DNA from 2 places in the Synechococcus sp. H60.1 genome. Region 2 is predicted to be linked to the other one. Evidence: predicted binding sites of a transcription regulator. Region 2 holds the regulator's gene; the other holds the start of a gene.

Region 1 (6,259 bases), on a different contig from region 2:
AAGCTCCACCGGCATCCTCGGCCTAATCCTACTGGCCATGGCGGCGCTTGTGGTCTTGAGCTGGCTGGTGGAAACCCCGACTGGGCTACCTGTCCATCTGCCCCTGGGCCTTTTCTGGGGAATTGCTACCCTGGCAACGCTCCTCTCGCCGGTTCCCTATGCGGCGCGGGATGGCTGGCTGAAGCTGACGCTCTACTTAGCCGGCTATCTGCTTTTGCATCGTCTGCTGCGCCAACCCCAATTCCGAGATGGGATTGTTGGATCCCTGCTCTTGGTCAGCCTGGGGATGGGGATCTACGGCCTGCGGCAGTACTTTTACGGGGCGGCCGAACTGGCCACCTGGGTAGATCCAGAATCGGGCTTGGCGGGCCTGACACGGGTGTACAGCTATCTGCGCAACCCTAACCTGTATGGAGGCTACCTGGTTCCCCTCCTCCCGCTGGGGCTGGCTGCCATCTGCCTCTGGCCGGGTTGGGGGATCAAGCTCCTGGTGGGGTTTACAACCGCCGTCAACCTTATCTGTCTGGGGCTGACCTACAGCCGCGGTGCCTGGATTGGGGGGCTGGCAGCGCTGGGGATGATGGCCCTGCTGCTGGCCCAATGGTACGCCCCCCGCCTGCCGGCCCGTTGGCAGCGCTGGACGGTGCCGGCTCTCTTGGGAGGGGGCGCAGCCGCGCTGCTGCTTGCCATCTTGACGGTACGCCCCTTGCGGCTACGGGCTCAGAGCCTCCTTTGGGGACGGCTAGATACCAGCAACAACTTTCGCCTCAACGTCTGGGCGGCGGTGCTGGAGATGATCCGCGACTTTCCCATCTTGGGGATCGGCCCTGGCAATGTCGCCTTCAACCGCGTCTATCCCCTCTACCAGCGGGGCAACTTCAGCGCCCTTGCAGCCTACTCGGTGCCGCTCCAGATTACCTTGGAGACGGGCTTAGTCGGATTCCTGGCTTTTGCTTGGTTCCTCCTGGTGCTCTGGGATCACGGCTGGAGAGGCTGGAACACTTTGCTCAGCTCCCGGGATCCCCAGGGCCTGTGGGTGGCGGCAGGTTTAGCAGCCTGCACCGGCATGATGGCCCACGGCCTGGTGGACACCATCTGGTACCGTCCCCAGGTGCAGATGCTGTGGTGGCTGGCAGTGGCCCTCGTCACAGCCAGTCTGGATTCTCCTCGATCCTCAACGGCCGGTGAAAGACTAAGCTCGTGAGATGCCAGCGCGAACTTCTTAAAAAGCTAAAGTAGCCCAGGCCTAGCCTTCTGGTCTTGACGAGAGCAAATCTAGAGTGGTAAGCATTCTCAGTAGAAGAACGAAAATGTATCTAGATTTACAATTTGCAGGTTTTAGTAGTGTTAGAAATTAGCGGGATTGTTGGGGATATGGGAGGCCAATGAAAAAGATCGAGGCTATAATTCGGCCCTTCAAGCTGGATGAGGTGAAAATTGCCCTGGTCAATGCCGGAATTGTCGGCATGACAGTGAGCGAAGTGCGGGGTTTTGGTCGGCAAAAAGGACAAACCGAGCGCTATCGGGGATCCGAGTACACGGTAGAGTTCCTGCAAAAGCTGAAGGTGGAGATCGTGGTCGAAGACGACCTGGTGGACACGGTTGTGGAGAAGCTGATCGCGGCGGCTCGCACCGGCGAAATCGGGGACGGCAAGATTTTCATCAGCCCTGTCGAGAAAACCATTCGCATCCGTACCGGCGAACTCAACCAAGACGCCCTGTAAAGCAGGGAAGGTCTTGGAGCCTGGGTAGCTCGATCCGAGTCCCAGGCTGGCTTGCAGTGGGCAAATGAGGGATCTTTGCCCCAGTTAATGCGTTGTAAAAGTACCGTCACTTTAGGTGAGTCGAAAAGCATGTCTACAAGGATGATCCAAAGACTCAAAGGCCAAGCACTGCAGTGGCTTTGGCAACCAGCTCAGGGGGGCCTAACTGCTGCTCTGACGATTTCGCTGGTTTTCCTGTTGGGTCAGGAGAGCGCCTTCGCTCAGGACGCGGAAGTCGTACAGAAACATGCTGACATTGTCTGGACGCTGGTGGGGGCAGCCTTGGTGTTCTTCATGCAGGCGGGGTTCGCCATGGTGGAGACGGGCTTTACCCGCGCCAAGAATGCCGCCAACATTATGATGAAAAACCTGATGGACTTTTGCATGGGCTGTTGCGCCTTTTGGTTCATCGGGTTTGGCCTGATGTTTGGAGAAAATACTGGCTTCTTTGGCAGGAGCTGGTTTGCTTTCAGTTGGCAGCAAGCCCACGAAGCAGGGGACTGGCCTTTTACATTCTTCGTCTTCCAGATGGTGTTTGCCGCCACCGCTGCCACCATTGTTTCCGGGGCCATGGCGGAGCGCACCAAGTTCGTGGCCTACCTCATCTACTCTGTCGTCATCTCTGGGCTGATCTACCCCATCTCGGGGGGCTGGGCTTGGAATGGGCTGTTTGGCGACTACAACGGTGGCACCAGCGGCTGGCTGGAAGATCTGGGCTTCATCGACTTTGCCGGTTCGGGCGTAGTGCATTTGGTGGGGGGCGCTTCCGCCTTAGCCGGGGCCATGGTGCTTGGCCCTCGCATCGGCAAGTACGGCCCCAACGGAGAGCCACGGGCGATTCCCGGCCACAACCTGCCTCTGGGGATGTTGGGGGTGTTTATCCTCACCTTGGGTTGGATTGGGTTCAACGCCGGCTCGACCACAGCCGCCAGCCCCGATATCGGCTGGATTGCCATGAACACGCTGCTAGCCGCTTCGGCAGGGGCCATTGGGGCGATGATCACCTGCTGGGTGCATTTTGGCAAGCCGGATATGACCTTTGCCGCCAACGGGGTGCTGGCCGGCTTGGTAGGGATCACTGCTCCTTGCAACACTGTCCACCCTCTGGGAGCTTTGATCATCGGTTCGGTGGCCGGGATCCTGGTGGTCATCTCGGCGGTGATTCTGGATACGGTGCTGAAGATTGACGACCCGGTGGGCGCCGTTTCGGTACACGGCACCTGTGGTATTTGGGGGGTGTTGGCAGCAGGGATCCCTTGGTTTGCCCACGCCAACTCAGGGGTGACCTGGGCGCAATTTGGGGTACAAGTTGTGGGCGCTCTAGCCTATTTCTTCTGGCCTTTCATCACCTGCTTGATCCTGTTTTTGATCCTCAAGGCAACCGTTGGCCTGCGCACCAGTGCTGAAGAGGAGCTGGCCGGCTTGGATGTGGGCGAGCATGGTAACGTGGCCTACCCGGATTTTGTGATTGCTTCTGCCGAGTTGGACCAACCTTGAGGCGGCACCCCGGCTCTGAAGGGGATCCAGCGGCACCAATCGCCACTGTCAACGATGAGGAGGGCCAAGCCTGGCCCTCCCTGGCTGTAAACTGGGATGCGGTTGGATGCACTTTTGGATCCCATGCACCTGTTGATCCCGGCGGCTGGCAGCGGCAAGCGAATGGGGGCGGCGGTCAACAAGCTGTTGTTGCCACTTTTGGGTCAGCCTGTCCTGGCTTGGACGTTGCGGGCGGCAGATCGGGCGCATTCCATCGAGTGGATTGGCATTCTCTCCCAACCCGGCGACTGGCCGGCCATGGAGCAGATCCTGGCGTCCATCGAGCTGTCCACGCCGGTGCAGCTTCTGCAAGGAGGGGTGACGCGGCAGGAGTCGGTTTACAGGGGGGTGGAGTATCTCTATGGGCTGGGAACGGTGGAACGGGTGTTGATTCACGATGGGGCCCGCTGCCTGGCCACCTCTGAGTTGTTCGATCGCTGCAGCGCCGCCTTGGAGCAAGTGGACGGCTTGATTGCCGCGATCCCTGTCAAAGACACGATTAAAGTAACCGCAAGCGGCCCCAAGGGGATCCAAATCGAATCGACACCGGAGCGTAGCCGGCTGTGGGCAGCCCAAACGCCCCAGGGCTTTCGCCTGTCGCTGTTGTGGCAAGCCCATCGGGAGGCACTGGCCCAGGGGTGGCAGGTAACCGATGACGCAGCCCTATTCGAGAAGCTGGGTTGGCCAGTTTACATCGTGGAAGGGGAGGAGTCTAATCTGAAGTTAACCACCCCCTGGGATCTGGTGCTGGCCAAGCAAATTCTACAGCAGCGCCTCGATCCGGCGCGCTAGCCCAACTCACTATGGCGGTGGCCCTGCCGCAGAGCCGCCTTCTGCCACACCCGACTGCGCCAGCGGCTGAGCAACAGGCTGGCCAAGCCGGCGACATAGATCAGCATGGCCAACCAGCCCCCCACAGCCCCCCATCCCAACCCCGGCAGAAAAGGGATCCAGCTTTGGGGAAAGATCAGTATTTGCGCCAAAGGCAAGAAAAAGAGCCAGCTCATCCCGAGCATGATCGCCATGGGTGCCCGCACATCTCCCGCGCCGCGCAGGCATCCCACTGCAGAGAAGTTGATGCCATCGAAGAGAAACGAGACTCCGATGATCCGCAGCAGCCTCCCCCCCAGATGCAGAATTGCTGCGGCGTTGGCGTCTTTCCCTGTAACGAATAGGCCGAGCAGGGCTTGCCCAAAAAGCGCCAGCCCGCCGCCGATCACAGCCATGTAGCCGAGCGTCCAGCCCATCACGGCATTTCCCAGGCGCATTGCCCAAGCTGGCTGACCGGCGCCAACAGCCTGGCCCACTAGCACCGTGGCTGATTGTTCCAGGCCGATGGCTGGCAAATAGGCAAAGCGAGACAACATCAGACACAGGTGGGCCGTTGCCCCCTCCACAGCCCCCAACTGGCCTAGCATCAACTGAAACACCGTGAAGGAGCTCATATCCGCCAAAGCGTAGATCCCAATCGGCAGGCCCAATCTCAGCAATGGCCGCAACGGTTTCCAGCCCGTGCGCCAGGTTTGCCGCGTAGCGTAGTCGCGGTGGATCCAAGCTGAGAGAAACACCAGCAGGTAGAGGGTCAGCTCCCCATATTCCGACAGGATTGTGCCCCAGGCGGCTCCAGCGATCCCCCAGTCCAAGCCGAAAATGAATAGGGTATTGAGGATGCTGTTGAGCAACACGCTCCAGCCACTCACCCAGAGAGTGATCCAGGTGCGGCCAATGCCGTTAAAAAAACCCGACAAGGCAAAGGTGCCCAAGAGGGCAGAGCCTCCCCAAACGCGAATTTGCCAATAGGCCGCTGCTTGCTCCGCCACCCCCGGCGGCAGGGGCAGCCCTCCATACAGCAAGCCTCCCAACAGCGACAAGAGACCGCACAGGGGAAATAGGCCCAACCCCAGCCCCACTCCCGACCAAGCATAGCGAGAGGCCCCCTTTGGATCTCCGCTGGCGTAGGTTTGCGCCACCAAGGTTTGCACTGCTCGCCCCAGACTCAGGAAGGGGGTCAAGGCCACCTGGGTGGGCAGCCAGGCGGCGTTCATCCCGGCCAAGGCTTGGCTGGAGATTTGACCAATAAACCAAGTGTCGGTTATGCCCATCAGCGCCTGGATGCCAGCGCTGAGCACCAAGGGCATCGCCAACCTCAGCACAACCCCATGATCCACCCGTGGGATCCCTCGGGCATCTAGCCGTTGCGCAATGCCCCTCACACCCTTTCCCTCCTCTGTGCTGCGCAACAACAGGCAACCTCTCGACTGAGCTGTCTGTATGCTATTATACTACAGAGATAATACGGACTGGAGCGAGGGAGGGATCCCTTCCCACCTTTGGGAGATTAGCTGCTGTTAGGATGCTGGCTGCTGGGGCGAGAGGAGAGCGGATGAGCGAGCAGACTTCATCCTACTGGCCTGTCCACATTGTCGGCGCCGGCCCCGGGGATCCTGAGCTGATTACCCTGCGGGGCCAGAGAGTACTCGCGGAAGCAGATGTAGTATTCTACACAGGTTCTTTGGTGCCGGAGGGGCTGCTGACCCATTGTCGCCCTGGGGTGGAGGCCATCGATACACGCGCTTTCACCTTGGAAACGCTGCTGCCTCAGATGGTGGAGCGGGTCAAGGCAGGGCTGCGGGTGGTGCGGCTGCAGGATGGGGATCCGTCTCTTTACGGTGCTCTGCACGAGTTGCTGATTCGGCTGGCGGAGGCTGGGATCCCCTTTGAGATCGTGCCGGGGGTGAGCGCCTTTCAACTGGCAGCCGCCCGTTTGCAAGTGGAGCTAACGGTGCCGGAGCTGGTGCAGACGATCATCCTCACCCGCGCCAGTGGCCGGACGCGTGTGCCGGCAGCGGAAGCCCTGGCCAGTCTGGCGGCTCACCGCGCCTCTCTGTGTCTCTACCTGAGCGCCCGCCATGTGGAACAAGCCCAGGCGGATCTAATGACCCACTATCCTGCCGATACCC
Region 2 (3,826 bases):
TAATATCGCTACGCACTTCTCTTACCGTGACCGCCCATGAGCGTTCCTTCCTCTGCTGCTCGAACCTATCGGATTACTGCCCTGGCCGGAGATGGCATCGGCCCTGAAATCATGCAGGTGGGGCGGGCGGTTTTGGATGCAGTGGCCGCTCAGATGGGGTTTTCCCTCCAGTGGCAGGAGGGCCTCATTGGTGGAGCAGCCTACGAAGCCACTGGGGATCCCTTGCCCCCAGAGACCTTGAAAATGGCCCAGGAGAGCGATGCTGTTTACTTGGCGGCGGTTGGCGACTTTAAGTACGACACCCTGCCGCGGGAGAAGCGTCCTGAGCGGGCTTTGTTGGGCTTGCGGGCTGGCTTGGGATTATTTGCCAACTTGCGCCCGGTGAAGATCTTTCCGCAACTGGTGGAGGCCTCTTCCCTCAAGCCAGAGGTGATCGCCGGGATCGACCTGGTGGTGGTGCGCGAGCTCACCGGCGGCATCTACTTCGGCCAACCCAAAGGGATCTTCACAGATGCCACGGGATCCCGGCGGGGTGTAAACACCATGGCCTACAGCGAGGCCGAGGTGGATCGCATTGCCCGCGTGGCCTTTGAGCTGGCTCGCAAGCGACGGCGCAAGCTCTGCTCAGTGGATAAGGCCAATGTCCTGGAAGTGTCGCAACTGTGGCGGGAGCGGGTTACCGCCATTGCGGCTGAGTACCCCGACGTGGAGCTTTCCCACCTGTACGTCGATAACGCTGCCATGCAGTTGGTGCGCTGGCCGAAGCAGTTTGACGTCATTCTCACGGAGAACCTCTTCGGGGATATTCTTTCCGATGAGGCAGCGATGCTGACTGGATCCATCGGCATGTTGCCCTCTGCCTCTTTGGGATCCTCTGGCCCTGGGGTATACGAACCAGTACACGGGTCAGCCCCCGATATTGCCGGACAAGACAAGGCCAACCCTCTTGCCCAGGTGCTCTCTGGGGCAATGCTGCTACGCTACTCTTTGGATCAGCCCCAAGCTGCCGACCGCATTGAGCAGGCTGTCGAGGCAGTTTTGGCCCAGGGCTACCGCACTGCCGACATCTACTCGGAGGGGATGACCCTCGTAGGCTGCCGCGAGATGGGAGAAAAGATCTTGGCTGCTCTGGCCCAGCAGCAAGCCTCCCCCCAAGGATCGCCCTCAGCCGCCGGCGGTTGAGTGGGGGTTCCCTTGCTGGCGCGGCTACCCCTCTCCCAGAGGGAGGGATTGTCCCGACGAACGGTGGCACTGCTATTACTCTTTATTGGAAATTCTTGGAAACGTCCGCGGGCCAGCTTCTTCCCTTAGGCAAAGCGATGGCCAAGCTGCATCGGGTCGTGGACGGTGATCTTTTTCTTGTGGATGGAAATGTAGTTCTTCTTGCGCAGCTCCCCCAACAGACGCGTGATGGTGACACGGGTTGAGCCAATCGCTTCCGCAATGGCCTGGTGAGAGAGCTTGAGATCGATGGTGACTCCATTGGGGCCGGGCACCCCGAAGTCGCGGCAGAGGATCAGTAGAAAGCTGACCAGGCGGGATCCCATGTCGCGGTGAGCCAGTGTTTCAATCATCATCTCTGTCTGCAGGATGCGAGAAGCCAAGCTCTTGAGCAGCAGCATGGCCAGCTCAGCGTTCTCCCGCAGCGATTTTTCCACCTGTTCGATGGGCAGAGAGAGTAGCTCGACGCGGGTAAAGGCCACCGCGTGATAGAAGCGGTCGGAGCGCTGCCCCGTGATGAAGGAGAGCACCCCAAAAATGCTGTTTTCCCGCAGGAGAGCAACGGTAATTTCTTCCCCCATTTCGTAGACCCGCGAGAGCTTGACAGCTCCTTTCACCAAAAAGTAAACCCGCTCCGCCGGATCTCCAGGGAAGAAGATGGTCTTACCGCGTTCAAACGTTTCGATAACCGGAGGATGGTGAGGCCCTCCTAACTGTTTGAAGGCTGCAATCAGAGATTTTTCCGCGATGGCCACCACCATATTCGTCAACCTTTTAAAGCCAGTTTATACCTAAGATCAACCTATAAATCAGATCGGAGGATTTGGGGCGCACCGTATTCCCGTTGACTGGAAAATTACCCCAGGGGCAAGATTATCCTAAGCTAAAAGGTTCTGCCCGGATACCTTTGTAGCAGGAGCTACATTTTTAAAGTCTCGTCTCTTGTCCAGCAGCGAATCCAGGACCAGGGGCGGGGGCCGTAATCGATTGGAGGGGTTTTATGGGGATCCCGGAGGCGGCTGTGGCCACACCTTCTCAACCGAGCCGTCAGCACTTCACAGTACGGATGCCGGAGCCGGCCAATCATCTGCTGGAGGTGGAACTACAGATCCAAGAGGTGGATCCAGAAGCGCCTCTGCAACTGCGGCTGCCGGTGTGGACGCCGGGATCCTACCTGGTGCGGGAATATGCCCGCCATGTGCAAGAGTTTCAGGCGGCAACGGAGCAAGGGATCCCTTTGGCCTGGCGGAAGGTAGATAAGAACACTTGGGAGATCGAGCCGCCCCGCTGTTCGGCTGTGAAGGTTCGCTATCGGGTCTATGCCTATGAGCTGACGGTGCGCACCAACCATTTGGATCTCACCCACGCCTACTTCAACGGGGCGGCGCTCTTTTTCTATGTGCCCGGTCGCGAGCGGGAACCCTACACCTTGACGGTGATCCCTCCCAAGCCAGATTGGCGCATCGCCACCAGTTTGCGACCTTTGATTTCTTCTTCTGAGGATCCTGCTTCCGGCCAGTCTTTTGTGGCGGCAGACTACGACGAGCTGGTGGATAGTCCGGTGGAGGTGGGCCTGCACCAGTTGCGGTCGTTTGCAGTGGAAGGGATCCCGCATTACTTCGTGGTCTGGGGAGCAGGCACCCTGGATTTGGAGCAAGCGGTGGCCGATGCCGAGAAAATTGTCCGGGCCACTGCAGCGTTTTTTGGCGGGTTGCCCTACGACCGCTACTGGTTTATTGTGCATTTGTCGCCAGGGGGATTTGGCGGCCTAGAGCACAAGTACAGCACCACCCTTAATTATTCTGGGCTGGAGCTGCATCAGCCCCAGTCCTATCGCCGCTTTTTGGCTCTGCTGGCCCACGAGCTTTTCCATGCTTGGAACGTCAAGCGGCTGCGCCCTCTGGCTTTGGAGAAAATTAACTACAACCAAGAAAATTACGTGGACTGCCTCTGGTTTTGCGAGGGGGCAACCAGCTACTACGAAAATGTCATCTTGCTGCGGGCAGGGATCCTCAGCGCCAAAGATTTTTTGCAGATCCTGGCCGAGCAAATTGGCCGGCTGCAGCGCACTCCGGGTCGGGCCGTGCAATCGCTGCAGGAATCCAGTTTCGACGCTTGGATCAAACTCTACCGTCCCCACGAAAATAGCCTCAACAGCCAGGTTTCTTATTACCTCAAGGGCGCTTTGGTCTGCTGGCTGCTGGATCTGCACATTCGCCACCTTTCGGGGGGCCAGGGATCCCTGGACACGGCCATGCAGGATTTGTGGCAGCGCTTTGGCCGGTTTGAGAAAGGCTACACCCACCAAGACCTGCGGGAGGCCTTTGAGCGGGTAGCCGGCGCCAATCTTGGCCACTTTTTCGCTGCCTACGTGGAAGGTACAGAAGAGCTGGACTACAACGCTTACCTCCACCCTTTTGGCCTCACCCTCAAAGCCCACTTCAGCCGCCCCAACCCTTCCCCCTACCTGGGTCTCCACTTCAATGGGGAAGGCAACCGCATCAGCGCCGTCGAGATGGGATCCCCGGCCCAAAAAGCAGGCATCTGGGCTGGCGACGAGCTCGTAGCCCTAGACGGCTTTCGGGTGAGCGCCACCACCTTGCCG

What was found. Region 2 encodes NtcA, which controls nitrogen genes in cyanobacteria. Its sites were predicted from a motif close to GTANCNNNNGNTAC; they were not measured.
Region 1: NW852_RS08490 (P-II family nitrogen regulator) is a predicted target of NtcA. The motif match lies at 1,313-1,326, and genes of this name have one in related genera.

What each region holds. Positions count from the first base shown of each region.
Region 1 covers NZ_JANSJA010000165.1:25,284-31,542, reverse strand. Annotated here, with positions in the region: gene NW852_RS08495 (IctB family putative bicarbonate transporter) at 1-1,204, shown strand, start outside; gene NW852_RS08490 (P-II family nitrogen regulator) at 1,386-1,724, shown strand; gene NW852_RS08485 (ammonium transporter) at 1,854-3,260, shown strand; gene ispD (2-C-methyl-D-erythritol 4-phosphate cytidylyltransferase) at 3,384-4,091, shown strand; gene NW852_RS08475 (MATE family efflux transporter) at 4,088-5,512, opposite strand; partial or broken gene cobM (precorrin-4 C(11)-methyltransferase) at 5,683-6,259, shown strand, end outside.
Region 2 covers NZ_JANSJA010000264.1:114-3,939, reverse strand. Annotated here, with positions in the region: gene leuB (3-isopropylmalate dehydrogenase) at 37-1,182, shown strand; gene ntcA (global nitrogen regulator NtcA) at 1,308-1,982, opposite strand; partial or broken gene NW852_RS12335 (M61 family metallopeptidase) at 2,222-3,826, shown strand, end outside.